DNA from 4 places in the Pantoea dispersa genome. Region 2 is predicted to be linked to each of the others. Evidence: predicted binding sites of a transcription regulator. Region 2 holds the regulator's gene; each other region holds the start of a gene.
What was found. Region 2 encodes CRP, which controls carbon source genes, mostly activating them, when cyclic AMP is high. Its sites were predicted from a motif close to ATGTGANNNNNNTCACAT; they were not measured.

Region 1 (7,259 bases), 1.1 Mb from region 2:
TGGCCGAAGCGGTCGGCAAACCAGCCTGCCGGGATCTGCAACAGCGCGTAGGACCAGAAAAATGCCGCCATGATAAAGCCCATCATCTCTGGATTGATGTCGAGCTCGGTAATCAGGTGCGGTGCGGCGGCAGAGAGTACGGTACGATCAATATAGTTAATGGCAATGGCCAGCCACATCAGGCCGGCGATCCACCATCTGATGCGTGTTGAGCGTGCGGTGTTGGTCATAATCATTATCCACGCGAAAAGGGTGACAGAGGAGGGCGGCGTCAGGCCAGCCCGTTCATGACATTCATCGGGCGTTCGCCCTGTTTTATACACTGCACAATCTGCGTCACGCAGCGTTCGCCGATGGCGCTGATAGCACCGTCGGTATATCCGGCAAGGTGCGCCGTGGGGATAAAGTTGCTCAGGGTGAACAGCGGATGCTGCGCCAGCGGTTCCTGCACAAAGACATCCGCCGCCGCACCGGCAATCACGTTATCCTGCAACGCCTGGTAGAGATCCTGCTCATTCACCACGCCACCGCGTGACGCGTTGATGAGAAACGCGCTCTTCTTCATGCGCTTCAGGCGCGCAGCGTCGAACAGGTTTTGTGTCTGGTCGGTGAGCGGCATATGTAAGGTGATGAAGTCGCTGTGCTCCGTCAGCTGATCGAGGCTGACAAACGTCACGCCGTGTTCGGCGGCGAAGGCGTCATCGGGATAAAAATCGAAGGCGAGGATGCGCATATTGAAGCCTTTAGCGCGCAGTGCCACCTGCTTACCGATATTGCCCAGGCCGATGATGCCGAGCGTTTTGCCGTAGACGTCGGTGGCAAAAATGCGCGGCCAGTGGCCGGCGCGGGTCTCTATTGCGGCGGTGGTGATCTGGCGCGCGCTATTGAGAATCAGCGCAAAGGCGAAATCGGCAACCGCGTGTTTGTTCGCGTCCGGCACGTTCGTCACGTAAATACCGCGCGCACGGGTTGCGTCGAGGTCGATGTTATCGACGCCCACGCCGTGCTTGCAGACAATTTTCAGCTGCGGTGCCAGCGACAGCAGCGCATCGTTGACCTCGGTAAAGGCCACGATCAGGGCGACGGTGTCGGCGAGATGCGGCGCCAGCGCGCTGAGCGGTGCGTCGGCGGGCAGCGTAATCAGCTCAAAGCCCTGCTGGCGCAGTGTGTCGATCGGCGCGGCGTCGTAGCGGGCGAACGAAGGTGAAGTACAGATGACTTTCATAGCAAATGCGTCCCGGTGTTAATAACAGCAGCCATCGCTGCCTGAATCCGACCCGCCACCGTCAGATTAACCCTAACCCTGATGGCGGCAGGGGGTAGCGGCGCCTGTATTGCGCGATGAATCGCGCCGCTACCACAGCTGCGTGCGGTAAGTGCTTTAAATTTCCAGGCTTTACTGCAAATACTGATTCACGATCTGGCGGATCTTCTGCTCTTCCTCCGCAGAGAAGCGCACCGCATAGCGGCTGTCGCCGACCTCATAGCCGAGCAGCGCCACGGCTTTTTTCACCGCCGCCGGGGAAAAACCAATGCTGTAGAGATCGGTACGCAGGCCGGTGACGTTCTCCTGAGCGGCGCGCGATCCGGCGATGTCACCGGCATGGAAGCGCGCCCAGATGGCGTTAATCTCTTTCGGTGCCACGTTAGCCAGCCCGGAAATACAGGCGGAGCAGCCATCGACGAAGCCCTGATGAATCAGTGAATCCGGCCCGTTCAGTACATTGAAATGCGCAATACCTGCCGCTGCCTGCAGAAAGCCGCTCAGGCTTTCGTAGCTGCCGGCGCTGTCTTTGATGCCAATGATGTTGGGATGCGCTGCCAGCGTGCGCACGGTTTCCGGCTGCAGCGTATTACCGGTGCGCGCCGGAATGTTGTAGAGAAACAGCGGGACGTCGAGGGCGTCGGCCACGGCGCGGTAGTGATCAATCAGCTCTTCCTGTTTAAGCGGGACAAAGTAAGGGGTGATCACCGAGACGGCATCCACACCCAGCTTTGCTACCTGCCTGCCCAGCCGGATAGTCTCACGCGTCGAGATCTCGCCAATGTGCGCCACCACCGGTGCAGTGCCGTTTACTTCGTCGACGCAGGTCTCGGTCACCGCCAGCTTCTCCTGCTCGTTCAGCACGAAAAATTCCCCGTTGGTGCCGCCGCAGAAAATACCGTTACCGGCGCTAAGCTGACGCCGAATCTGTTCACGCTGCGCGGCAGGATTATAGGCTCCGTCGCGATCAAAAGTGGTGACGATGGCGGTCAGTACGCCCTGAATGGTGTTGCTCATAATTTCCCCGCTCATGCTGAGTGATTTAATGCCGGAAACAGCGTCAGGTAGACGTTGCGCACATCGTCGGCGCTGACTTTCATCGGTACATTCTTCATCAGGCGCTGCACGTCCAGCGCGGCTTCGACCAGATACGGCAGATGATCCGGCCCGATGCCCAGCGCTTCCAGGCTGGCAGGCAGTTTAAGGCGCTGCACCAGCGCGGCGAAATAGGCCACCAGCGCGTGCGATTTAGCCTCTTCATCCAGTGTGCTATCGGCATCCGGCAGCAGATCGTAGGCCTGCGCGAACTTGCTCACCGCCGCCGGACGCACAAACTGCATACACGGCGCCAGCAGAATGGCGTTGGCCACGCCGTGCGGCAGATGGTACTTGCCGCCCAGCGGATACGACATGGCGTGCACCAGATGTGTCCCGGCATGGGCGATCGCCGCTCCGCCGTAGTAAGACGCCCACAACATATTCAGCCGTGCTTCCAGGTTGTCCGGTTCGGCAAGGGTCTTTTCGAGGCTGGCGAACAGCTTTTTCATGCCGATCAGCGCATAGTTATCACTCACCGGATTGGCCACGGTGGCGGTGAAGCACTCAATCAGGTGGCACAGCGCATCAATCCCGGTCGACGAGGCGATGTGCGCCGGCATGCTGGTGGTCAGTTCCGGAATCAGCGCCACGTAGTCCGGCAGCATCACCGGCGAAATAATACCGACTTTGGTCTCTTTCTCCGGAATGGCAAGGATGGCATTGGGCGTGGCTTCCGAGCCGGTGCCGGCCGTGGTCGGGATCAGTAAAGAAGCGGTACGCGTGTGCGGCTTCTCACCGGCCAGCAGCGCCGTCAGGGTTGGCGCATCGGCTACGCACAACACGGACAGCAGCTTCGCCACATCCAGCACGCTGCCGCCGCCAATGCCGATCACCAGATCGACGTCGCCGTGCGGCAGCGCCGCAACAATCGCCGCCACATCATGCTGGCTCGGTTCGGGCGGCACCGTATCAACCAGGCTCAGGCTGGCGATCTGCTGCTGCAGCCGGGCGATAAGCGCCTGCACCGCCGGAATACCCAGAATGTTTTTATCCGTGACCAGCAACGCCTTCTGCTTATCCTGCAGTAAATAGCTGAGATCGTTCAGAGCCTGATAGCCACTGATCACGGTGCTGTTGATATTCATGTCATGCCCTTATAACGGTTTTGCACATTATGATTAGGTTTGCTCAATGCTGTGCGGGGTGTATCCCTTTCTGAGGCTAAATTTATAGGCGATATCGATTTCAATTAATTTGATCTTGCTCACATATAATCAATCATGATTGAATATAATCAAATGCAGCACGGCAAGGGGCCGTGACAGGAGAGAGAATGACTTCATCGCCATGGAAAACGCCCGTTCTGGTGATTGCCGACGATTTTACCGGTGCCAATGACGCAGGCAGCGGCTTCGCGCTGGCCGGCGCGCGCGTCCACGTGCTGTTCAATAACCTGACGCCCCCGGATGCCGGCGCAGCGGATGTGCTGGTGATCAGCACCGATAGCCGTGCGGTGAGCGCAGCGGAAGCCGCCAGCCGTACACATGCCGCCATGCAGCCGCATCAGCAGATAGCGCAACACGGCTGGCTGTTTAAGAAAATTGACTCAACGCTGCGCGGCAATCCAGGCGCTGAGGTGGCTGCCGCGCTGCAGGTCAGCGCGAAACGGCTGGCGCTGGTGGTGCCGGCGGTGCCAAAGCTGGGCCGCATCACGCGCGGCGGGGAAGTGTGGATCCATCAACAGCGCCTGACTGATACCGAATTTGCCAGCGATCCCAAAACCCCGGTGACCAGCAGTAACGTGCTGACGCGGCTGCAGATGCAATGCGACCTGCCGGGCGAGCAGATCGATCTTGCCACGGTACGCAGCGGCACGCTGGCCGCACGGCTGGCGACCAGTCAGGGACTGCTGGTACTGGACGCGGAACTGCAGGCGGATATCGACACTATTATCGCGGCGGCCGCGACGCTGCCGGAACGTCCGCTGCTGGTCGGCGCGTCCGGGTTAAGCGATGCGCTGGGTGCGCATCTTGCTGCGCGGCCCTCTCGCCCGGTGCTGGCGATAGTCGGTTCGATGAGCGCCATGGCGCAGCAGCAAATCGCCCGGCTCGCCAGCCAGCGTGACATCCGCTTGATTGATATTGATATTTGCCAGCTGTTTGCCACACCGGCATGGCCGCAGGCGGCGGCCTGGCAGCAGGCGATGGTCCAGGCGCTGCGCGAGGGCGTGCACTGTGTGGTACGCACCACGCAACAGGCTGATCAGCGCTACGCGATTGCGCAGCTGTGTCAGCAGCAGCAGATTACGCGCCAGCAGCTCGGCGAGCGCATCTGCCAGTTTCTGGCGCAGCTCACGCGCGCCGTCTGCGCGCACATTCAGCCTGCCGGCCTGTTTCTTTCCGGCGGTGACGTGGCCATCGCGGTGGCGCAGGCACTCGGGGCCAGCGGCTTTCAGATTCAGGGCCAGGTGGCGGGCTGTGTACCGCACGGGGTTCTGCTTAACAGTGAATTACACCTGCCGGTGATGACCAAAGCGGGTGGCTTTGGTGATGAAAACACCCTGGCAGAAGCCATTCGTTTTATTGAGGAGAAGTCGAGTGAATAACACTATTGCGGTGACCATGGGCGATCCGGCGGGCATCAGCCCGGAAATCATCATTAAAGCGCTGGCAGAAGGGGAGCTGGCGGGCATTCCGGCGGTGGTGGTCGGCTGTGCCGCGACGCTGCGTCGGGTGCTGGCGCTGAACATTACGCCGCAGGCCGAGCTGCGCGTGCTGGACAGCGTGCAGGATGCGCATTTCGCACCGGGCATCATTAACGTCATCGATGAGCCGCTGGCCGATCCTGATGCGCTGCAGCCGGGCAGGGTGCAGAAGCAGGCCGGCGATCTGGCCTGGCGCTGCGTGAAGCGCGCCACCGAACTGGCGCTGGCGGGCGACGTGCAGGCGATTGCCACCGCCCCGCTGAACAAAGAGGCGCTGCACGCGGCGGGCCACCTTTATCCCGGCCACACTGAACTGCTGGCACAGCTGACCCAGACCAAAAATTACGCCATGGTGCTGTATACCGACCATCTGAAAGTGATCCACGTGACCACGCACATCGCGCTGCGTAAGTTCCTCGACACGCTGAACGGCGAACGTATTCAGACGGTGATCGGCATGGCTGACAGCTTCCTGCGCCGCGTGGGCTATGACCAACCGCGCATCGCGGTCGCCGGGGTCAATCCGCACGCGGGCGAGAATGGCCTGTTTGGTGATGAAGAGATCACCACGGTGACACCAGCCATCCAGGCAATGAAGCAGCAGGGCATTGATGTCTATGGCCCGTGCCCGCCGGATACGGTGTTTTTACAGTGCCAGCAGGGGCAGTACGATATGGTGGTGGCGATGTACCACGATCAGGGGCATATCCCGTTGAAACTGCTTGGCTTTTACGATGGCGTCAACATCACGGCGGGACTGCCGTTTATCCGCACTTCCGCCGACCACGGCACGGCATTTGATATCGCCTGGACAGGTAAAGCGAACTCTGCGAGCATGGCGATCTCGATAAAACTCGCGATGCAGCTTGCATAGGGAAATATGAAGGGACAAAGCCGTCTCGACCAGATTATGGACTATCTCAAAAGTCATAATCTGGTCACTGTTGAACAGCTGGTGAGCGCCATTTCTGCTTCGCCAGCCACCATTCGCCGCGATCTGATTAAGCTGGACAAGGAAGGGGTGATTAGCCGCAGCCACGGCGGCGTCACGCTGAACCGCTTTATCCCGACGCAGCCGACCACGCTGGAGAAGATGCAGCGTAACCTGGCGGAGAAGCAGGCCATCGCCCAGTTCGCTGCCAGCTATGTGCAGTCCGGCGATGCGGTAGTGCTGGATGCCGGCACCACCATGCTGGAACTGGCACGACAGCTGACCCATTTGCAGCTGCGGGTGATCACCGCCGATCTGCACATTGCGCTGTTTTTGTCGGAGTTTAAACAGATTGAGACCACCATCATCGGCGGCCGCATCGACGACTCCAGCCAGTCGTGCATTGGTGAGCACGGCCGGCGCCTGCTGCGCAGTATCAATCCGGACATCGCGTTTGTCAGCTGTAACTCATGGAGTATTGAGCGCGGTATTACCACGCCGACGGAAGACAAAGCCGGGCTGAAGATGGATCTGCTGGCCAACGCGCGCCGGCGCATTCTGCTGGCCGACAGCAGTAAATATGGCTCATGGTCGCTGTACTGCGCGGCACCGATTGATAGCCTGACCGATGTGGTGACCGATTCCCGCCTTGATGAAGCGGTATGCCGTGATTTGCGCGAGCGCGGCATTGGCCTGCAGCTGACCGCGTAAATGTGCCGCCTGCATCAGCGGGTAAATGACGTGCGCTGCGTTACCGCGGCGCAGCCTTCACCCACTGCTGGCGCTGAGTTATAACAACTTCAATCCCGTCGCCGGAATATTGCGCCCGTAATAAATCTCACGCATCTCCTTCCACAACAGATTGGTAATGCGCTTGTGCTCCTGCGGGCTCAGCTCTTCAGGTTTGGTGTTGAACAGGTAATACTTCAGATCAAATTCCTTCAGCAACATCTTGGTATGAAAGATGTTTTCCTGATAAACGTTAACGTCCACCATGTCGTACATCGCTTTCATATCCTCGGACATGAAGTTCTGAATGGAATTGATCTCATGGTCGATGAAATGCTTCACGCCATTGACGTCGCGGGTGAAGCCGCGCACGCGGTAATCCACGGTCACGATATCCGACTCCAGCTGGTGGATGAGATAATTCAGCGCCTTCAGGGGCGAAATCACGCCGCAGGTCGAGACTTCAATGTCGGCGCGGAAGGTACATAAACCGCCTTCCGGGTGACTCTCCGGATAGGTGTGCACGCAGATGTGACTCTTGTCGAGGTGCGCGACCACCGAACTGGGCAGCGGGCCGGGATGCTCGGAATTAT
Region 2 (7,259 bases):
TGCCAATTTGCACATCGCCCGAGGCTAACGCACGCAGGACGCTGGCGCCGCTGTCGAATTTGCGCCAGTCAACCGTGGCACCGCTCTCTTTGGCAAAGGTATTGTCAGCCTGCGCCACTTTGGCCGGTTCCGCCGACGTCTGATAAGCCACGGTCACATTGACCGCCTGCGCCTGAAAGGTCATCAGCGCTAACGCGGCTGCTACCGCGCTTATTGTTTTGGTTACTGCCATCATCATGCACCCCAATGTTGAGTCGTGACGGCAGTGTCGCCAGCAGCAATGATTTCATAAAGGAATTAAAAATTATCCCTAATAAAAATCGGTTCTTAGATCAACATCGGTTAACGCTATGCAAAAAGTGCAAATACAAAACCGCTGGTTCGGAACAAATATGTCAGGCGCTCACATGCCGACTGTGGTATTGATCTCGTCTTGATTTTTTCCCCCTTTTACAGCGGTACTGGCCTCCATGTCGATTGAGAAAGTTGCGCGCCTCGCGGGCGTGTCGAAAGCCACGGTTTCACGGGTGTTGAACCAGCATCCTGGCGTCCGGCCAGATACGCGTAAACGGGTGCTGGCCGCCATTAATGTGTGCGAATACCAGCCCAACCTGCTGGCGCGCCAGCTGCGTACCGCGCAAAGCAACATGTTGCTGGTGCTGATTTCCGATATCACCAATCCGTTCTGTTCACGGGTGGTGCAGGGCATCGAGGCGGAGGCCGAAGCGCACGGCTATCACATCCTGTTATGTAATTCCGCGTCACAGCTGCGGCGCGAAACCGCCTATCTGGCACTGCTGGCCGGCAAAGTGGTGGATGGGGTGATCACCATGGACGCCGCGGCCTGCCTGCAGGGACTGAAAGAGTTGATTGGTGATGCGCCGTGGGTGCAGTGTGCGGAGTACGATCCCTCGGTGAACGCCTCCAGCGTCACCATCGATAACCGTCAGGCGGCCTATGACACGGTGCATTATCTGGCCGGCAAAGGGCGTCAGCGCATTGCGCTGGTCAACTGTGATATGCGCTATCTCTATTCGCACCAGCGCGAAAGCGGCTATCGCGACGCCATCACGCAGCTGGGGCTTGACTGGCACGGCGTCGCTTACGCCAGCGACATCTCCTGCGAAGCGGGCAGCGCGGCGCTGCGCGAACTGCTAACACAGCCAGAGCGGCCGGATGCGGTGTTTGCGGTATCAGACGTGCTGGCGGTTGGCGTGATTCACGCTGCTCTGGAGGCCGGACTGCGCGTGCCAGAGGATCTGGCGGTAGTGGGTTTTGACGGCATTCCGTTCACCAGCAGCATCAACCCGCCGCTGACCACCATTGCCCAGCCGATGAACCAGATGGGTGCCCGCAGCGTGCAGCTGCTGCTGGCGCGCATCCGTCAGCGCCAGGCGGCAGTGGTGCATGAAGTGCTGCCATGGACGCGTATTGAGCGCGCCTCCAGCTGACTCAGTGCCAGATCAACAGCACGCAGGCTGCGGTCAGCGCACCCATGGCGAGGTTGAAGATTTTCCACGCGCGCGGGCTGCGCAGTAGCCGGCCAATCAGCGAGCCGAAACCCATCCAGATCACGCCGGAAACCACGTTCACCAGCGCCATACCGAGGCTGATCGCCACCACGGAATGCAGATAGGCGCTGCCGGCAAGGCTAAAGCTGGCGACCGCACCCAGCGCCATCAGCCAGGCTTTCGGGTTGATCAGTTGCAGTAACCCGCCCTGCCAGAAAGGCATCTGCTTCACGCTGGCATCGTCGGTTTCCAGCGTTTCATATTCGGCGGTGGCAATTTTCCACGCCAGCCACAGCAGGTAGAGGCTACCGGCCACTTTCAGTACCAGATGCAGTGAGGGATAGAGCAGAATCAGGCTGCCGATGCCAAACGCCACCATCAGCAACATCACCTGCATGCCAATCATGATACCAATCAGCAGTGGAAAGGTGCGCAGGAAGCCAAAATTAGCACCTGAGGCGGTAAGTAACATATTATTGGGCCCTGGCGTGATGGCCGCGACCCAGAGAAAGCCCAGCATTGATAAAAAAAGACTCAGTTCCATGTATATTCGGGTGCTCCTCACCCAGAAAAGCGAACAACCCATCGAAGCTATCAGCGAGTTATGCATCAGACAAGTACTATCCCAGGCTATTTTGATCGCCCGAGCGGCGAGCGCTTTACCCCGCTGCGCGGCTTCGGCAATGCGCATCTGCAAACGCTGCTGCCGCGCCTGCTGCGCCGGCGCGTCACGCTGCGCCCGCACTGGCAGCGCCTCGATCTGCCGGACGGCGACTTCGTCGATCTGGCGTGGAGCGAAGATCCGGCACAGGCACGTCACAAGCCGCGCATGGTGCTGTTCCACGGGCTGGAAGGCAGTTTCCGCAGCCCGTATGCCCATGGGCTGATGCAGGCGTGTCAGGCGCGCGGCTGGCTGGCGGTGATCATGCACTTCCGCGGCTGCAGCGGCGAGCCTAACCGTCTGCAGCGCATCTATCACTCCGGTGAAACTGAAGATGCGACCTATTTTCTGCACTGGCTGCAGCGCGAATGGGGCACGGTGCCAACGGCGGCGGTCGGCGTTTCGCTCGGCGGCAATATGCTGGCCTGTCTGCTGGGGCTGCAGGGCACGTCGGCCCCGCTGGATGCCGCGGTCGCCATCTCCGCGCCGCTGGCGCTGGAGCCGTGCAGCCAGAAGCTGGACGTGGGCTTTTCACGCTTTTATCAGCACTACCTGCTGACCCAGCTGAAGAAAAACGCCACGCGCAAACTGCGCGCCTGGCCGGGCACGCTGCCGGTCGATCTGACGCAGCTGCGCGCCTTCCGCCGGCTGCGTGAGTTTGATGATGCGATTACCGCCCGCGCCCACGGTTTTATTGATGCGCGCGACTATTATCAGCGCGCCAGCGCCATGCCATTGCTGACCGGCGTGCGCAAGCCGCTGCTGATCATCCATGCTAAAGATGATCCCTTTATGACCGATGCGGTGATCCCGCAGCCGCAGCAGTTGTCTGCCACAATTGAGTATCAGCTGACGCAGCAAGGCGGTCACGTCGGCTTCGTGAGCGGCAGCCTGCTGCGACCCAAAATGTGGCTGGAGCAGCGCGTGCCGGACTGGCTCTCAACTTATCTGGATATGTAATTGTGATTATTCCCTGGCAAGAACTCGACCCGACAACGCTGGAAAACCTGATAGAAAGTTTTGTGCTGCGTGAAGGCACCGATTATGGCGAGCAGGAGCGCAGCCTGACGCAGAAAGTGGCCGACGTGCGCCGCCAGCTCAAGCAGGGCGAGGTGGTACTGGTGTGGTCAGAATTGCATGAATCGGTCAATATTATGCCGCGGCGTGAATTTCGCGGCTAATGCGTCAGGCGGCAATTCGTGGTAACAATGCTCATCGCCGGACTTCACAGGGAGCGCTGTTATGTCAGCCAGGCATCCAGTCATAGCCGTTACCGGTTCCAGCGGCGCCGGAACCACCACCACCAGTCTCGCCTTCCGTAAAATTTTCCAGCAGCTGGATCTGCACGCGGCGGAAGTAGAAGGCGACAGTTTCCATCGCTATACCCGTCCGGAAATGGACATGGCGATTCGTAAGGCGCGCGACCTCGGGCGTCACATCAGCTACTTTGGCCCGGAAGCCAACGACTTCGGCCTACTGGAGCAGACTTTCCGCGACTATGGTCAGAGCGGACTCGGCCAGTCGCGCAAATATCTGCACACCTACGATGAAGCGGTGCCGTGGAATCAGGTGCCAGGCACGTTTACACCGTGGCAGCCGCTGCCGGAAAACACCGATGTGCTGTTCTATGAAGGCCTGCACGGCGGCGTGGTGACGCAGCAGCATAACGTGGCGGAACATGTCGATCTGCTGGTTGGCGTGGTACCGATTGTTAATCTGGAGTGGATTCAGAAACTGGTGCGCGACACCAGCGAGCGCGGCCATTCGCGCGAAGCGGTGATGGATTCGGTGGTGCGTTCGATGGAAGACTACATCAACTACATCACGCCGCAGTTTTCCCGCACGCACCTCAACTTCCAGCGCGTGCCGACCGTGGATACCTCGAACCCGTTTGCCGCGCGTGAGATCCCGTCGCTGGATGAGAGCTTTGTGGTGATCCATTTTCGCGGCCTGGAGGGCATCGCTTTTCCTTATTTACTGGCGATGATCCAGGGCTCGTTTATTTCCCACATGAATACGCTGGTGGTGCCGGGCGGCAAGATGGGACTGGCGATGGAGTTAATCATGACGCCGCTGGTGCAGCGGTTGATTGAAGGAAAACGCATTGAATAGCGCAGGCTAACGCGCCAGTTTCGCCGGGAGGTAATGAGATCGGGAGCGCAGGGCCGCGCTCCCGGCTGGATTACAGTTCGACGACTTCGTAGCTGTGCGTTATCTCGACGCCCTTGCCCAGCATGATCGCGACCGAGCAGTACTTCTCCGCGGACAGATCCACCGCGCGCGCCACCGCTTTATCGCTCAGCGCTTTGCCGCTGACAATAAAATGCAGATTGATATGCGTAAAAATGCGTGGCGCTTCTTCGCGGCGTTCTGAGGTCAGTTTGACTTCACAATCGGCGACATCGTTGCGCCCCTTTTGCAGAATCGACACCACGTCAATCGCGCTGCAGCCGCCCGCAGCCATCAACACCATCTCCATCGGGCTGGGCGCTTTATCACCGGAATTGCCGTCCATTAATACCTGATGACCGGATGAGGATTCTCCGAGAAAGGTCAGCCCTTCCACCCATTTCACTCGTGCCTGCATTATTCTTTCTCCTGAAGCGGCGGTTTTGCCGCCAGAGTACGCTTTCACCTGACAAACAGCAATGCAGACGCATCCCCCACCTGCTGAAGCGAGACAACAGGAGACAGGTTGCAAAAGCTATGCTACAAACAGTGCTGAAAATATTTTCGTCACGAAAGACGAAAGCGGGACGAATCAAAAGCATCGCTTACGAATCCACCCCCGAATAACTGTCCCTCACGGGAAACGCTGGACGATTTCACCGCCTGACAGGGAAAACTGCCCCCTGTATTTTGGGCACGATTACAACAGAGGATAATAGCGAATGGTTCTCGGCAAACCGCAAACAGACCCTACACTCGAATGGTTCCTGTCCCATTGCCATATTCACAAATATCCATCCAAAAGCACCCTCATCCATCAGGGTGAGAAAGCGGAAACGCTGTACTACATCGTGAAAGGTTCCGTCGCGGTACTGATTAAAGATGAAGAAGGCAAAGAGATGATTCTCTCCTACCTCAATCAGGGGGATTTCATCGGTGAGCTCGGCCTGTTTGAAGAGGGCCAGGAGCGTAGCGCCTGGGTACGTGCGAAAACCGCCTGCGAAGTGGCTGAAATTTCCTACAAAAAATTCCGTCAGCTGATTCAGGTCAATCCGGATATTTTAATGCGCCTGTCGGCGCAGATGGCGCGTCGCCTGCAGGTAACATCTGAAAAAGTCGGCAACCTTGCCTTCCTCGATGTGACCGGCCGTATCGCGCAAACGCTGCTCAACCTGGCGAAACAGCCTGATGCCATGACCCACCCGGACGGTATGCAGATTAAAATCACCCGTCAGGAGATTGGTCAGATCGTGGGCTGCTCACGCGAAACCGTGGGTCGTATCCTGAAAATGCTGGAAGATCAGAACCTGATCTCCGCACACGGCAAAACCATCGTCGTTTACGGCACCCGCTGATTTCTTCTCACCCACGGCGTGATGGCAACATCGCGCCGTTTCTGTTTACGATGAGCTGATGTGGCGTCGAATCATCTATCATCCGGAAGTTAACTATGCGCTGCGGCAAACGCTGGTGCTGTGCCTGCCTGTGGCGCTCGGCTGGCTGTTTGGCGATCTGCAAAAAGGGCTGCTGTTCTCCCTGGTGCCGGCCTGCTGCAACATCGCCGGTCTGGATACGCCACACAAGCGGTTCTTCAAACGGCTGATTGTCGGCGGCGCACTGTTCGCCAGCGGCAGTTTTCTGATTCAGTACCTCACGGCTTACGCTGTGCCGCTGCCGCTGATTCTGCTGGTGTTACCGCTGCTGGTGGGCGTGACCGGTGAAATCAGCCCGCTGCATGGCCGTTTGCTGCCCGGCACGCTGATCGCCGCCATCTTTACCTTAAGCCTCGTCGGCCGTATGCCTATGTGGGTCCCGCCGCTGCTGTATATCGGCGGGACGCTGTGGTACGGGCTGTTTAACTGGTTCTGGTTCTGGCTGTGGAAAGAGCAGCCGATGCGCGAGACCCTTAGCCTGCTGTACCGCGAGCTGGCCGATTACTGCGACGCCAAATACACCCTGCTGACGCAGCTGACCGATCCGGAAAAAGCGCTGCCGCCGCTACTGGCGCGCCAGCAGAAAGCGGTCGATCTGATCACCACCTGCTACCAGCAAATGCATATGCTGTCCGCCAGCCGTGATAACAGTCATAAACGCCTGACGCGCGCCTTTCAGGTTGCGCTCGATCTGCAGGAGCACATCTCGGTCAGCCTGCACCAGCCGGAAGAGGTGCAAAAGCTGGTGGAGCAGAGCCACGCCGAGGCGGTGATCCGCTGGAACGCGAAAATCATTTCGGCACGGCTGCGCGTGCTGGCCGATGCCATTCTCTATCACCAGCTGCCGGAACGCTTCCACATGGAGAAGCCGCTCGGCGCGCTGGAGAAAATTGCCCGGCAGCACCCGGATAATCCGGTCGGTAATTTCTGCCTCTACCATTTCAGCCGCATTGCGCGCGTGCTGCGCACGCAGAAGCCGCTGTATACCCGCGACCTGATGGCCGATCGCCAGCGCCGCCTGCCGCTGTTGCCGGCGCTGCGCAGCTACCTGTCGCTAAAATCTGCCGCGCTGCGGACGGCGGCGCGCTTCGCCGTGATGCTGATGTTCGGCAGCGCGCTGGCGCTGTTCTTCAATATTCCCAAGCCCTACTGGATTCTGATGACCATCATGTTTGTCAGCCAGAACGGCTACAGCGCCACGCGCGTGCGCATTCAGCACCGCGCGCTCGGCACCTTCGCCGGCTTGCTGATCGCCGCGGCGTCGCTGCGCTTTGCTGTTCCGGAGTCGATTGCCCTGCTGACCATGCTGGTCATCACGCTCGCCAGCTATCTGATCACGCGTAAATATTATGGCTGGTCGATGATTGGCTTTACCGTAACGGCGGTGTATTCGCTGCAGCTGCTGTCGCTGAACGGCGCGCAGTTTCTGCTGCCGCGCATGATGGATACGCTGATGGGCTGCCTGATTGCCTTCGCCGGCATGAT
Region 3 (7,259 bases), 450 kb from region 2:
CAAAAAAGATGATCAAACCGGTACCGAGAAACTCGGCGATGCACTGACCTTTGAGTGTGTTCGTTGTCTGACTCATAATGGAATTCCTGAAGCGAGGTTAAATTTTATCAGTTTTTGTTCTCAATCCTTGAGTCGCCCAGCTCTAATGTAGGGTTGATGTGAATTTATCGTTAACGAGCATAAACGAGAAATAGCGAAATCGAATTTTGTGTGCCGTGTCATAAAAATGCGCGTTTTCGCGTCTTTTGCCTGTGTTTAGGGCCAAAAACCCCCGCTGCGCTGCACCCCGCGCGTGTGACCGCGCGCAAAATGCGCGAAGTTGCGCGTTTTCCAGGTATAAACTGAAAAGTGTTACAGACTTCCCTCGCAGGCCTTGTGCTGCTGGACTTGCCGGGTGTGGCTACATACAATCGGGACATCGTGGCTGGACGCACTATTTTAAGGCACGCCCGGTCTATCAACGCCTTGCACGATTTAGGAGAGGTCAGAAAGATGTCATTTGAAGTATTCGAGAAACTGGAAGCGAAAGTACAGCAGGCGATTGATACCATCACCCTGCTGCAGATGGAAATTGAAGAGCTGAAAGAGCAGAACAATAACCTGAAAAATGAAATGAGCCAGGCATCCGGCAATCACGAAGCGCTGGCGCGTGAAAATCAGCACCTGAAAGAAGAGCAGCATGTATGGCAGGAGCGCCTGCGTGCACTGCTGGGAAAAATGGAAGAAGTTTAAGCCTCAGCGCTTAAACCAACGGGTGCCGCGGCACCCGTTTTTGTTTGTCGCTTACTCGATGTCGAGTGCGTCTTCAGACAGGATCATGCCGGTGTTGTCGGCGTAGAGATGATCGCCGGAGAAGAAGGTGACGCCGCCGAAGTTAACCCGCACGTCGCTCTCGCCGATGCCTTCGCCTGCGGCGCCAGCCGGAATGGCCGCAATCGCCTGAATGCCGATCTCCAGCTCTTCCAGTTCATCGACCTGGCGAACCGAGCCGTACACCACGATGCCTTCCCACTCGTTTTGCGCCGCCAGTCTTGCTAACTGAGCGTCAACCAGCGCGCGCCGCACTGAGCCGCCGCCATCGACCAGCAGCACGCGACCGCGACCGTTCTCTTCGAGCAGGTCATACAGCAGGCCGTTGTCTTCGAAACATTTCACTGTGGTAATTTGACCACCGAATGAGGTGCGCCCACCAAAGTTCGAAAAAAGCGGTTCAACAACGTTCACTTCTTCATGGTAGATGTCGCAGAGTTCAGATGTATCGTATTTCATAGGGATGTCGTCTGTTTGCCACAGGAGCGGTAAGTATATCGCTATCTGACGATTGTTGGCAAAATCATCAACCGCCAAAAAAAGCGCTGCATCAATATCCTGCGTAATATTTTGTCTGCGGCGGAGAGAACAGCGGCGCGTGGCAACAGCGCCGCAGGGGAAGCGTTACACGGCGGGCTTCTTGAAGGCCTGTTTGTGCGAGATACGGGAAATCAGCTCGGTCAGCGACAGCACCATGGTGGATCGCACCATCTGCAGGTAGCGCTGCTGCTGCATGGCGCGCAGCGCGGCGTCGTCGCGGGTGAAATCGGGTTGCGGCGGCCAGGCCAGCACGCAGTGCAGTTCGCCGAACGGGCCGAGTATTTCATCGTCGGTAAAGCGGTAGTCGCTGGTGTCGTGATTCAGCTCCTCACGCAGCGCCAGCAGCAGCTCGCAGTCTTCGTATTCGTGGCGATTGATCACCCCCAGGCCGTAGATAAGCTTCAGGCGTACCGAGAGCTCGCCCAGCGGGCCGTCGCCCAGCAGCAGCGGTTCCACCGCATATTTCACCGCGTAGTCATCTTTGCGAAAGACCTGCAGCACCAGCAGATTGACTGCTTCCGCCAGCAGTTCGACAGCGGCGATCAGGAAGCTTCTCACCGAACGACCGGCGTTCAGCCGCTCAAGCACCCGGTTTTCAAAAGCCTGCTTCTCTTCCATTATTGCCTGCATCATTCAGCTACCGTCGACGGGCACGCGGCTGCCGTGCCCGAATTGACCACTAAAGGGCGCGCATTATGCCATAGCGTGGTAAGCGCTCACCACTGAGCTCACCACTTCGCTATTGGCATCAAGGCCAGAAATCTCCGCCAGCGCCGCCTGTGGGCCTTTCTGCGCGATCAGTGACGCCAGCTCCTGCGCCTGCGGATCGGCTTCGCTGCGATAGTGCATCGCGGCGGCAATGCCCTGCACCAGGCTGGCGTGCGGCAGCTGATACTCCAGCGTGCCCAGCGTTGGCTTGATCAGGCGATCGCCGGCACTCAGCTTACGCAGCGGCTGACGGCCGACGCGCTCAACGTCATCTTTCAGGTACGGGTTTTCGAAACGCGTCAGGATTTTCTGGATATACGCGGCATGTTTCTCCGCATCGAAACCATAACGCTTGATCAGCACCGCGCCGCTCTCCTGCATCGCGCCCTGCACCACGGCACGTACTTTCTGGTCGAGAATGGCTTCGCGAATGGTGGCGTGACCGGCCAGCTTACCGAGATAAGCGGTAATGGCGTGGCCGGTGTTGAGGGTAAACAGCTTGCGCTCGACGAACGCCATCAGGTTATCGGTCAGCTCCATGCCAGGAATGTCCGGCAGCGCGCCTTTAAACTGGGTTTTGTCGACGATCCACTCGCTGAAGGTTTCTACGGTAACTTCCAGCGGATCGGTGCTGCCGGCTTCAGATGGCGGCACGATGCGGTCAACTGCCGAATCAACAAAGCCAACATGCTCTTCAACCCACGCATGATACTGCGGCGGCAGCGCCTTCAGTACGTGCTGCTTCAGCTGGCTGGTGCCGCGCACCATGTTTTCACAGGCGATAATATTCAGCGGACGGACATTACCGTTGTCACTGCGTTTGGCCAGACCCTGCGCCACGCTGCCCGCGATGCGCTCAAGGATCTGCGGACCAACCGCCGTGGTAACGATATCAACCTCAGCAATCAGCGTGACGATGTCGTCGCTGGTGCTGTTCACCGCGCTGACGCCGGTAACGATTTCGACCTGCGCCTGCTCGCCCACCACGTGAACCGGATACTCATGACGGGCGTTAAGGGCATCAAGCACCACCTGATTCACATCAGCAAACACCAGTTCGATACCGGCATCCGCCAGCAGCTTACCGATAAATCCACGGCCGATGTTACCTGCTCCAAAATGTAACGCTTTCATAAATTTGACCCATATCAAATGACGAAGGGGCGGGCATGTCCGCCCCGGAAAGTGGGGACGGGCTTGCCCGCCCCAGGGAAGTTAAAACCGCGAATTACGCGTTAGCAGTGCTGCCAGACAGCAGATCCAGCACGTCCTGCACGCTGGTGGTGTTCGCCAGCTTCTCGATTACGCTATCGTCGTCGAGCGCATTGGTCAGGCTGGTGATCACCTGAATGTGTTCGTTATTGCGTGCGGCAATACCAATCACCAGTCGCGCGACTTCGTCCGGCTCATCGCCAAACTGCACGCCGGCCGGATACTGACAGAATACCACGCCGGTTTTCAGCACGCGGTCTTTGGCTTCGACGGTGCCGTGCGGCACAGCGATGGATTCACCGAGGTAGGTTGGCGTCAGCTGCTCGCGCGCCAGCATCGCTTCAACGTATTCCGGCTGCACGTAACCGCCTTTCACCAGCTGCTCGCCTGCGAAGCGAATCGCCTGCTCTTTATTGCTGGCGCTCAGGCCGAGGAACACGTTATCAGCGCCCAGTTTGAACAGGTGCGCGCTGCCGTCGTCATAGCTGTCTGCCAGCGCGGTTTGCACCGTTTCACGGTGGGCTTCGCTGCGGTTCGCCGCCACCAGACGCTCAGTCAGGTTGGTGTACAGCGCGCTGTCGAGGAAGTTGTTCAGCGAGATGTGCTGCGCCTGTGGCGCCTGACGCATCGCACGTTCGGTCAGATCGCGGTGAGTAATCACCAGATCGACATCGCCCGGCAGCGAGTTAATCGCGCTGTTGGTCACAGAGATATTGCTCAGGCCCGCATCCTGCACCTTCTTGCGCAGCACGCCTGCACCCATCGCGCTGGAGCCCATACCGGCATCACAGGCGACGATGATTTTGCGCACGTGGCTGACGTCAACGCTGCTGGCATCGGCAATCACCGGTGAACCGGCAACGGCCTGGCCTTTTGACTGCGCTTTCATGTCTTTCATGCGCTGGGTCGCCGCTTCAATGTCGTCTTCTTCTTTTACTTTGCTGGTTTTCAGCAGAATCGAGGAGACCACGAAGGAGACGGCGAAAGCCGCAACGATAGCCGCGATGTTAGCGAAGTAAGCGCCTTTTGGCGTCATCGCCAGCACGGCCAGAATCGAACCTGGTGAAGCCGGTGATACCAGACCGCCGTTCAGCAGCGTCAGGGTGAACACGCCGGTCATACCGCCGAGGATCACTGCCAGCAGCAGGCGCGGCGCCATCAGCACGTACGGGAAGTAGATTTCGTGGATACCGCCAAGGAAGTGGATGATCGCTGCACCGCCCGCCGACTGCTTGGCGCTGCCGCGGCCGAAGATCATATAAGCAACCAGCACGCCCATACCCGGACCCGGGTTCGCTTCAATCAGGAAGAAGATCGATTTGCCCGCTTCGCTGGCCTGCTGGATACCCAGCGGCGAGAAGATACCGTGGTTGATGGCGTTATTGAGGAACAGGATTTTCGCCGGTTCAACAAAGATTGAGGTCAGCGGCAGCAGGTTGTTCTGCACCATCAGGTTTACGCCGGCGGCGAGAATGTGTGACAGACCTTCTACCAGCGGACCGATAGCGAGGAAGGCCAGCAGCGCCAGCAGCATACCGATAATACCGGCCGAGAAGTTGTTGACCAGCATCTCGAAGCCGCTTTTGATTTTGCCGTCAACCGCGCGGTCAAACGACTTGATCGCCCAGCCGCCCAGCGGACCGGCAATCATCGAGCCAAGGAACATCGGCATATCGGCACCGACGATCACGCCCATGGTGGTGATGGCACCGACCACGCCGCCGCGATCGCCACCCACCAGACGACCACCGGTGAAGCCGATGAGCAACGGCAGCAGGTAGGTAATCATCGGGCCGACCAGCTTGGCCAGCGTTTCGTTAGGAATCCATCCGGTTGGAATGAACAGTGCTGTGATGATACCCCAGGCGATAAACGCACCGATGTTTGGCATCACCATATTACTCAGAAAGCGACCAAAGCTCTGAACCTTGACCTTGACTGATGAGGACATAAACCCACCCCTTATTGAGACGCGCTGCAATAAGAGAGCGCGTTTGTTTTTGTTAAGACGTTACGGCGGGGGCCGTGGCATTACTGTATGCACGCGGACTCTAGCACTAGTTGATTACACTGCGTAGCGTCAGGAAAAAGTGTGATGCATATCACGCTAAGTTGGGGTGGGCAGGGGGATTAAAGGTGACTTTGATCACAAAAATACCCTGTAAGAAAGCAACGCCGGCGAAAAAATGCGCGCAACAGCGGTAGAAATGTGACAAAAATCACCTTTCACCTGGGCCGGTTTGTTTCACAAATGTGATTGAGATCACAAACTATTTTTGGTTGAAAATGCGCCAGATCACACTCTGTGCTGACAGAAAAAGCCGATGTAAGGAAGTGACGAAAATCTGAAAAAGCGGGCAGTGGAGAACTGCCCGCTGAGCGGCTTACTGCAAACCACCCTGTACGGCATTTTGTGCCTGGGTCAGCGCCTGCGTATTGCTGGCGAGATTACTCATCAGCGTGTTGTATTGCGTGGCCTGCTCCTGCGTCGGGAACTGAACGCCGCCGTCATTGAAGCTGACGCGTGCGCCCTGCGACTGCAGATAATCGCCGGCCTGAACTGCCGACTGGCTCAGCGCCTGCAGCTGCGGCAGCAGCGGGATCAGCGTGCTGGCTGGCTGCGTCACCACTTTGGCGTACACGCTGTCGTACACTTTCTTCAGATCGTCCGGCTGCTTCAGCGTGGCTTTGCTGCTGTCGGCCTGCATTTTGGCGCTCTGAATCTGCTGCGTCAGCACGCTCAGATTGCCGCTCGCCTGGCGCAGGCTGTCGCGGCGTGTCAGATAATCCTGCGGCACGCGGATGGCCGCCAGCTCATCAACCACCGGGCGCATGCCCTGATCCACCGCCTGATTCACCTGCTGCGAGAAGCCATACAGGATGGCGTAATCACTGGCGTAGTTACCGAAGGTTTGCTTCTGGTTTTCGCTCAGGCTGGGCAGATGTTCACCGCTGCGCATCACGGTGTTTTGCAGAAAATCAGTAAAGGCTTTGCGCTGATCGCCCTCTTTATCGCCGCAGGCGGTAAGCTGCAGCACAAGTAGCACGCCGGTCAGCAGCATGCCGCTACGCATCCAGATGCGGGAAATTCCTGACGCCATAATTCAACTCCTGTTGTGACGATGGCTAAATTCGATTCGCTGGGAAAGGTCCTAAAGAATAGTGCAATGGCCCCGGCTGTACAACGGCTGGTCTGCAGTGCTTCACGCTGGTGCGTGCCTGCTGCACAACTGTGCAGCGCAGCCTGCCTGCAAGCGCAGCGCTGTGCAATAACTCATGTAATTCAGGCTGATAGCAACCTGGCATTGATATTGCCTGCTTTCTGGCAGATGCAGGAGCGATCGCGGGCAACCGACGTCGCCACACAATTTGCAATGGGTCACTAGGGTTCCGATCGCGAGATGCTGGTCCGAGAGTGACCGACCGTCCTCTGACGGTTACACGGCGGGAAAAAAGCCCGGGAGGAAAGCGAGAACGTTGCTCGCCGCCTCCTGCCTGATTTTCGTCCGTTAACGCCAGAGGAATCATCATGATTAAAGCCTGTCTGCGCCTGCTGCTGATTTGCAGCGTCGCCCTGTTCAGCGTTCCGTCGCTGGCCGCCGCTAAACCATCCTTTAAGCTTTGCTGGTCCATCTACGCTGGATGGATGCCGTGGGATTATGCCCAGCAAAGCGGCATCGTGAAAAAGTGGGCCGATAAGTACGGCATCGATATTCAGTTTGTGCAGGTTAACGACTATATCGAGTCGGTCAATCAGTACACCGCAGGTGGCTTTGACGGCTGCACCATGACCAATATGGATGCACTGACCATTCCGGCCACTGGCGGCGTCGACAGCACCGCGCTGATTGTCGGCGACTACTCCAACGGTAACGACGGCATTCTGCTTAAAGGCGCGGACAGCGTCAGCGCGCTGAAAGGCAAACCCATCAACCTCGTCGAACTGTCGGTCTCACACTATCTGCTGGCGCGCGCGCTGGAGAAATCCG
Region 4 (7,259 bases), 1.8 Mb from region 2:
GGCTTTGTCAAACGTCGTGAAGCGCGCGGCGCCACTGGCCGCTGCGAGGAGATGCTGCACACCTTTAAGGTCACCGGCAAAGCGGAGGAGAACCTGCGCGTGGTGCTGTCGAAGCTGTATGAACACAACACGGTATGGATGCCGATTGTCGATGAGGAAGGTCGCTACAGCGGCGAAATTTCGCAGGATTACATCGCGGATTACCTCAGCTCCGGCCGCACGCGCCGTCGTCTCAACCCGTAACCCCGACCGAACCGCGCCACGGAGGGCGCGATTCTCAAGGTAAATTGTGCGTCAGTTGCTCTCTTCGACCGCGCCGACCGCCGCAACCGTTTTAGCTTCATTCGGCAGCACCACGTTCAGCAGCATAGCGAGAATCCCGCCGGTGGTGACTGCATGACCAAACAGATTGCTGACCAGCGGCGGGAACTGTTTCAGCACGTCCGGAACCGCTTCCACCCCGAGGCCGATGCCAAACGACACCGCCACAATCAGCATCTCACGCCGCCCCAGCGGTGCCTGCGTCATCACGCGAATACCGGCGGCGACCACACTGCCAAACATCACCAGCGTTGCCCCGCCCAGCACCGGCGGCGGAATCTGCTGTAGCAGGTTGCCGACCAGCGGGAAGACGCCCAGCAGCACCAGCATCAGGCCAATCACCATCCCCACGTAGCGACTGGCGACGCCGGTCATCTGAATCACCCCGTTGTTCTGCGCAAAGGTGGTATTGGGAAACGCCGAGAACAGTGCCGCCAGCAGGCAGCTGAGGCCATCGGCCAGAATCCCGCCCTGCAGCCGACGCTGAAACCCGTCGCCTTCCAGCGGCTGGCGTGAAATAAGACAGTTGGCGGTCAGATCGCCCACCGCCTCAATCACGCAGATCACCGAGACCAGCGCGATCGGCACAAACAGCGTCCAGCTAAAATCAAAGCCAAAATGCAGCAGCGAAGGCAGCACCAGCCAGTGCGTCTCCGCCATCGGCTTCAGCGGCAGATGACCGCTCAGCGCCGCCGCGATGCAGCCCGCACCAATGCCGGCGACCACCGCCACCAGCCGCGCCCAGCGCGAGTGGGAACGGTTAAGCACGATAATCACCAGCAGGGTCAGCGCCCCCAGCGCCAGATTACCCGGCGCACCAAAATCGCGGGCGTTATGCCCGCCCGCCCAGTCGGTAATACTGACTTTTATCAGGCTGATACCAATCAGGGTGATCACCGTACCGGTCACCACCGGGGTCAGCACTTTACGCAGCGGTGTGATGCAGCGGCTAATCAGCATCGGGATCAGCGCCGCCACCAGGTTGCAGCCGAATATCATGGCGAGGATCGCCTGCGGTGAACCGCCCTGCGCTTTCACCGTCATCCCCGCAGAGAGAATGACGCCGAGAAAGGCGAAGCTGGTGCCCTGCAGACAGATCATGCCTGCGCCAATGCCGCAGAAACGGCGCGCCTGCAGAAAGGTGCCGAGTCCGGAAACCAGCAGCGACATGCTGATGAGATACGGGATCCAGGCCTGTAACCCCAGCACGGAACCGATAATCAGCGGCGGTGTGATGATACCGACCACGCTGGCCAGCACGTGCTGCAGGGCGGCAAAGAACGCCGGTGCAGGACCGATGCGGGCATCCAGCCCGTACAACAAACCTTTCTCTTCTTCTGGGTGCAACATAGCAGGGCTCCGGCAAACGATTTATCAGTTTGCCTGATGCATGAAACGCGCCAGGGCGACAACGGACAGGATAAATTCAGGACAGATGATTGAATATAAACAGGTTTACGGCATAAAAAAAAGCAGCTGCTCCTGAAACTCCGGATTCAGCTGCGTGCGATATGCCGCATTTTGTTTCATCAGGCGGCGGGCTTTGCACTCTCGCTGTGCAGCGCATCACCTCCGAGTAACGTAATATCCAGATAACCACTCAAATCACGCTGTTCGGCGCGCGGCAGATAAGGCAATTCGCCCAACAGCGGCGCGTTCAGCTTATCGCGCAGAACATCAATGATTTCAGCATAGTGCGCCAGACCGGGATTGATACGATTGGCGACCCAGCCCGCCAGCGTCAGGCCATCGGCGGCAATCGCTTCGGCGGTCAGTAAAGCGTGGCTAATGCAACCCTCTTTAATGCCCACCACCAGCACGATGGGCAGTTGCGCCTGTTGCACCCACTGCGACAGCGGCCGTAAGTCGTTCATCAGGCTGCGCCAGCCGCCCGTGCCTTCCACCACCACGCGTGCAGCGCGATCCTGTAAGCCAGCCAGCCCGCGATTGAGTAACGGATAATCGATGCGCTGCGCCGGGCTGGTGCTGATTTCATCCTCTTCCAGCGTCACGGGATTGACGTCGCTGTAGCTTAGTGTCAGGCCAGATGCCTGCTGCAGCAGTACGGCATCTTTATTACGGAGCCCTTCCGACGTGTGCTGCGCGCTTTTGGCAACCGGCTTGTAGCCAGCGGCACACAGATTCGCTTTGGCAAAGCACTGTAATAGTGCGCGGGAAACCACGGTCTTACCCACCGCGGTGTCGGTACCGGTGACAAAAATCGTTTTCACCTTTCTCCTCCTTCATTAAAGCGATGTGTAACCTGCAAAGGAGGCAGTTTAAGGATTTGTCCCAGGCGAGAGCTTGCGTTAGCGCAAACTTAAGGCGGGCTGGCGTTAACCCTGCAACAGTTTTATCAGTAAATGGCCGCTATAGAGCGCGTCTTTGATCAGCGCCGCGCCGCCCAGCGTGCCGGGATCGTTAAAGGCCGCGGGCGTCAGCTGAATAGCGTGGCTGTACGCCGGCAGGGCCTGCTGGCGAATAGTGCTGCTGACTGCCGGGAACAGCACGTCCGCCGCCTGGTTAAGCGGTGAACCGATAAGAATTTGTTGAGGATTAAAGATGTTGACCATCATCGCCAGCATGCGCCCGATATGATGACCGACGCCGGCAATGACGTCCCGCGCCAGCCGGTCGCCCTGCTGCGCAGCAGCACACAACGAGGCCAGCGTCAGCGGCTGCTGGTGCAGCTGGCTGTCCGGCTGCGACGATAAGCGCTGTGCCGCCAGCTGCAGCAGGCTGCCGGTGCTGGCCACCGTTTCCAGGCAGCCATGGTTGCCGCAGTAACACTGCTGGCCGTAAGGATCGATCTGCGTATGACCGATCTCCACCAGCGCGCGTCCGCTTTTGTGCAGCAGCTGGCCAGCGCTGATCACCCCGGCGCCCACCGTTTCGTCAATAACAATCTGAATCACGTCCTGCGCACCCCGTGAGGCACCAAACAGCGCCTCTGCCAGCGTCCATGCGGAGATATCGTGCTGGACGAATACCGGCAGCCCGGTGCGCTGTGCCAGGGTTTCGCCCAGCGGCATATCCTGTACGTCATAGCCCGGCATACGGTGCACCACGCCAGAGGCGGCGTTGATCAGTCCCGGCAGGGTAATGGCGATAGCGGTGAGACGCTCAAGTTTTTGCTGATGGCGAATGAAAAAGGCGTTGACCAGCTCCTGCAGCGTCTGCAGTAGCGGCGTGTCGGCGCTGGCGGGCAGCGGCAGGCGATCTTCCTGTAGCGCGCGGCTGCTGAGATCGCGCAGCGTCAGGGTGATGAACCCCGGCTGGAGGCGAACAGCCAGATAGTGCCAGGCCAGGGTATCGAGGATCAGCCCTATCGCCGGCCGTCCGCGACTGCCTGGCTCCTGAAACTCGGTCTCCTGCACCAGATGCGCATCCAGCATTTCGCGCACAATTTTGGTGATGCTGGCCGGGGCCAGCTGGGCACGTTTCGACAGCTCAATCCGCGAAATCGGACCGTAATGGTCAATCAGACGATACACTGCACCGGCATTGGTCTGTTTTATTTGGTCAATATGGCCAGGCTGACTGTCCAGATTCACGCCCTGCTCCCGGATATTTTCGCGCTTCTAAATAAACAGCAGCTATGGTGATGCAGATTGGCGCGCAGCGTCAAATATTTGATTAGAAATGTGATTTATCGCACACAAAGAACGCGGTTTTCTGTACCCGCGGGTTCATTCCTCGGCATTGTGCAGCAGCAGCGCCATCATATTGCTCATCTGCGCACTCGGCTGGCGCAGCGCTGACCACACCAGCCACACCTCAGAAATGGCATCGCTTTCCTGTAGCGGAATCCAGGCGACTTCCGCCAGTCGCGCGCGGGCAAACGAGGCGGGTAAAATCGACACGCCCAGCCCGGTTGCCACCAGACCGAGTATCGTCATGGCTTCACCCACTTCCTGGGTAATGTAAGGTTTGATTTGGTAGCGATGCAGCAGCGCCAGAATTTCACCGTACAGGGCCGTGCCGCCCTGCGCATCAAAGAAAACAAAAGGTTCGCTGGCTAACGCCCGGATGCTAATCGACGTCGTCTGTGCCAGCGGATGGGCGTGGTGCACCACTGCGCACAGCGGTTCACGCAGCAACAGGCGGTGCTGAAGATCCTCCGGCAGCGGCGTATTGCGCATGACGCCCAGGTCGAGTCGCCCTTCGTGCAGCGGCGCCAGCTGCTGCCGCGTGTTGTACTCCTGCATCTGAATATGCACGTCCGGCCAGCGCTGCCGATAGTGATACAGCGCATCCGACACCAGTCCGGTAAACGGCGCCGAGGAGGTAAAGCCGATGCGCAGCTCTCCCTGCTGACCGTGATGAATGCGCGCCGCGCGCCCGGTCGCCTGTTCCACCTGCAATAAAACCGCGCGCGCATCCTGTAAAAACGACTGGCCGGCCGGCGTGAGCTGTACGCTGCGATTAGTGCGGGTCAGCAGCTGCGCGTCCAGTGCCTGTTCCAGTTGCAGGATCTGCTGACTGAGCGGCGGCTGAGAAATGTGTAGCCGCTGCGCGGCGCGGCCAAAGTGCAGCTCTTCCGCAACGGCAATAAAGTAGCGCAGATGGCGCAGCTCAATCATCATATCTTAAACGTCTCATTTGAGATTATTAATATATTGTACAACCTATTTAGCCTTTCCTACAGTATTCAGACATTTGCTGAATTGAGGATGTACTGTGAGTCGCTCTTCCCAGGCTGTGACGCTTGATGAGGACAGCTTGTCCACGAAGCCTGTCACCGCCGATACCGCTACTGAATGGATTGAACGTGGATCGCCGCAGTTTTTGCGCGTGACGCTGGCGCTGTTCTCTGCCGGTCTTGCCACTTTCGCCCTGCTCTATTGCGTACAACCGATTCTGCCGGTGCTGTCACAGCAGTTTGGCGTGACGCCTGCCGAAAGCAGTATTTCGCTGTCGCTCTCCACCGGGCTGATGGCGCTGGGCCTGCTGTTCACCGGCCCGCTGTCAGATGCGATTGGACGTAAATCGGTAATGGTGACCGCGCTGATGCTGGCGGCGATTTGTACGCTGATCTCCGCCACCATGAGCAGCTGGCAGGGGATTCTGCTGATGCGCGCGCTGACCGGTCTGTCGCTCAGTGGCGTCGCGGCGGTGGGCATGACTTACCTGAGCGAAGAGATGCATCCGCGGGTCATCGCCTTCTCCATGGGGCTGTACATCAGCGGTAACTCGATTGGCGGCATGAGCGGTCGTTTACTCTCCGGTGTACTGACCGACTTTTTCTCGTGGCGTATTGCCATTGGCGTCATTGGCTGCTGTGCGCTGGCTGGCGCGCTGATGTTCTGGAAAATTCTGCCTGCGTCGCGCCATTTTCGCCCTGCCTCGCTGCGGCCACGCAGTCTGCTGATCAACTTCCGCCTGCACTGGCGCGACAAAGGGTTGCCGCTGCTGTTTGCCGAAGGCTTTCTGCTGATGGGCGCGTTTGTCACGCTGTTTAACTACATCGGCTACCGTCTAATGAGCGCGCCGTGGTCACTGAGCCAGGCGGTGGTCGGGCTGCTGTCCGTGGTATATCTCACCGGTTCGTGGAGCTCGCCAAAAGCCGGCGCGATGACCAGCCGCTTTGGTCGCGGTCCGGTGATGACGGGCGCCACGGCGATCATGCTGGCCGGTCTGCTGCTGACCGCCTTTAATTCGCTGTGGCTGATTCTGCCGGGCATGATGCTGTTCACTGCCGGCTTCTTTGCCGCCCATTCGGTGGCCAGCGGCTGGATTGGACCGCGTGCGCGCCGGGCGAAAGGCCAGGCATCATCACTTTACCTGTTCAGCTACTACGTGGGCTCCAGCGTGGCCGGCACCCTCGGCGGCGTATTCTGGCACCGCTACGGCTGGCCGGGCGTGACCCTGTTTATCAGCGCCCTGCTGGTGCTGGCACTGCTGGTTGGCCTGCGTTTACAGGGCCGCAAACTGTAATACCCTTCATCGTTAGCGCGGGACCTCAGCGTCCCGCCTGCTCCGCTGGATTCGAATAATCAGGCATTCGCGCCGTACCACTTAAAACAAAATAGCAATTCATCGCTATAATTCGTTCTATTCCAATAATACATAGACTTATTTTTTACACAGCAATGAGGTAGTCAGATGGAGCTTTACTATTATGTCGATAAGCATGCCGGTTATAACGACAATCATGTGGTGCATGCGAAGGGCTGTCCGTTCCTGCCATCCGACGGCGGTCGTCGTTTTCTCGGGACTTTTTACACGCCCGGGGCCGCAATCCAGCAGGCGCGTAAATTTTACGCCACTGCGTTGGGCTGCGAACACTGCTGCCCGGTGGGCGTAAAAAAAAATCCGCCCCACAACTTTAGCGTGGCACTAAAGCATATGGCGTGACTCTGATAATCCTGGTCTGAACCGCACCCGCCCGCACGGTACCCGCCCTCAGCACGGCTAAGCGATTTTTCTATTACAGAAACACCTGACTTAGCCTGTGCTGGTACGGCAGACTCGCGGGCCGGCAGCACGCTGGCGCAGCAGCTCCCCATAACCGCAGGCTATTTACCACGCTCAGCGCGATAAGAAATATTCAGTGATAAAACCCGGGTTAACGGTTTTCATCGGCTGACTAATGCTCCACAATAGCGGAAATTTGTGATCGAGGTCACTTTACCGGGTGCGTTCCTGCCCCCTCACTCGTCGTGTAGCCGATTTGAATTCAATGCAATCAACAACCGTTTCCCGTAAAACAGCCTGGCTGCGCGTGGTGCTGCTGGCTATCGCTGCTTTTGTCTTCAATACCACCGAATTTGTGCCGGTTGGCCTGCTGTCGGACATCGCCAGCAGCTTTGCAATGAAAACCGCTGATGTCGGTATCATGCTGACCATCTATGCCTGGGTCGTGGCGCTGTTATCGCTGCCGTTAATGCTGCTGACGCGCAACGTCGAGCGCCGCCTGCTGCTGGCCATCCTGTTTA

Region 1: K7H94_RS15130 (iron-containing alcohol dehydrogenase) is a predicted target of CRP. The motif match lies at 3,555-3,572, and genes of this name have one in related genera.
Region 3: K7H94_RS17965 (PTS mannitol transporter subunit IICBA) is a predicted target of CRP. The motif match lies at 5,478-5,495, and genes of this name have one in related genera.
Region 4: mlc (sugar metabolism global transcriptional regulator Mlc) is a predicted target of CRP. The motif match lies at 3,964-3,981, and genes of this name have one in related genera.

What each region holds. Positions count from the first base shown of each region.
Region 1 covers NZ_CP082346.1:3,209,858-3,217,116, reverse strand. Annotated here, with positions in the region: gene K7H94_RS15145 (MFS transporter) at 1-230, opposite strand, end outside; gene K7H94_RS15140 (phosphoglycerate dehydrogenase) at 272-1,225, opposite strand; gene K7H94_RS15135 (dihydrodipicolinate synthase family protein) at 1,397-2,281, opposite strand; gene K7H94_RS15130 (iron-containing alcohol dehydrogenase) at 2,293-3,447, opposite strand; gene dtnK (D-threonate kinase) at 3,636-4,907, shown strand; gene K7H94_RS15120 (D-threonate 4-phosphate dehydrogenase) at 4,900-5,880, shown strand; gene K7H94_RS15115 (DeoR/GlpR family DNA-binding transcription regulator) at 5,887-6,648, shown strand; gene speD (adenosylmethionine decarboxylase) at 6,727-7,259, opposite strand, start outside.
Region 2 covers NZ_CP082346.1:294,207-301,465, reverse strand. Annotated here, with positions in the region: gene tauA (taurine ABC transporter substrate-binding protein) at 1-235, opposite strand, end outside; gene K7H94_RS01340 (LacI family DNA-binding transcriptional regulator) at 471-1,451, shown strand; gene K7H94_RS01335 (LysE family translocator) at 1,453-2,055, opposite strand; gene K7H94_RS01330 (hydrolase) at 2,116-3,132, shown strand; gene K7H94_RS01325 (YheU family protein) at 3,135-3,353, shown strand; gene K7H94_RS01320 (phosphoribulokinase) at 3,415-4,284, shown strand; gene K7H94_RS01315 (OsmC family protein) at 4,355-4,759, opposite strand; gene crp (cAMP-activated global transcriptional regulator CRP) at 5,064-5,696, shown strand; gene K7H94_RS01305 (YccS/YhfK family putative transporter) at 5,755-7,259, shown strand, end outside.
Region 3 covers NZ_CP082346.1:3,854,823-3,862,081, reverse strand. Annotated here, with positions in the region: gene K7H94_RS17990 (MIP/aquaporin family protein) at 1-76, opposite strand, end outside; gene zapB (cell division protein ZapB) at 493-732, shown strand; gene rraA (ribonuclease E activity regulator RraA) at 784-1,269, opposite strand; gene mtlR (mannitol operon repressor MtlR) at 1,435-1,983, opposite strand; gene mtlD (mannitol-1-phosphate 5-dehydrogenase) at 2,044-3,192, opposite strand; gene K7H94_RS17965 (PTS mannitol transporter subunit IICBA) at 3,287-5,221, opposite strand; gene K7H94_RS17960 (DUF3053 domain-containing protein) at 5,655-6,371, opposite strand; guanidine-I (ykkC/yxkD leader) riboswitch at 6,642-6,736, shown strand; gene K7H94_RS17955 (putative urea ABC transporter substrate-binding protein) at 6,800-7,259, shown strand, end outside.
Region 4 covers NZ_CP082346.1:2,075,716-2,082,974, forward strand. Annotated here, with positions in the region: gene osmV (osmoprotectant ABC transporter ATP-binding protein OsmV) at 1-243, shown strand, start outside; gene K7H94_RS09590 (nucleobase:cation symporter-2 family protein) at 295-1,671, opposite strand; gene bioD (dethiobiotin synthase) at 1,851-2,552, opposite strand; gene mlc (sugar metabolism global transcriptional regulator Mlc) at 2,658-3,875, opposite strand; gene K7H94_RS09605 (LysR family transcriptional regulator) at 4,011-4,907, opposite strand; gene K7H94_RS09610 (MFS transporter) at 5,002-6,258, shown strand; gene K7H94_RS09615 (hypothetical protein) at 6,427-6,678, shown strand; gene K7H94_RS09620 (sugar transporter) at 7,004-7,259, shown strand, end outside.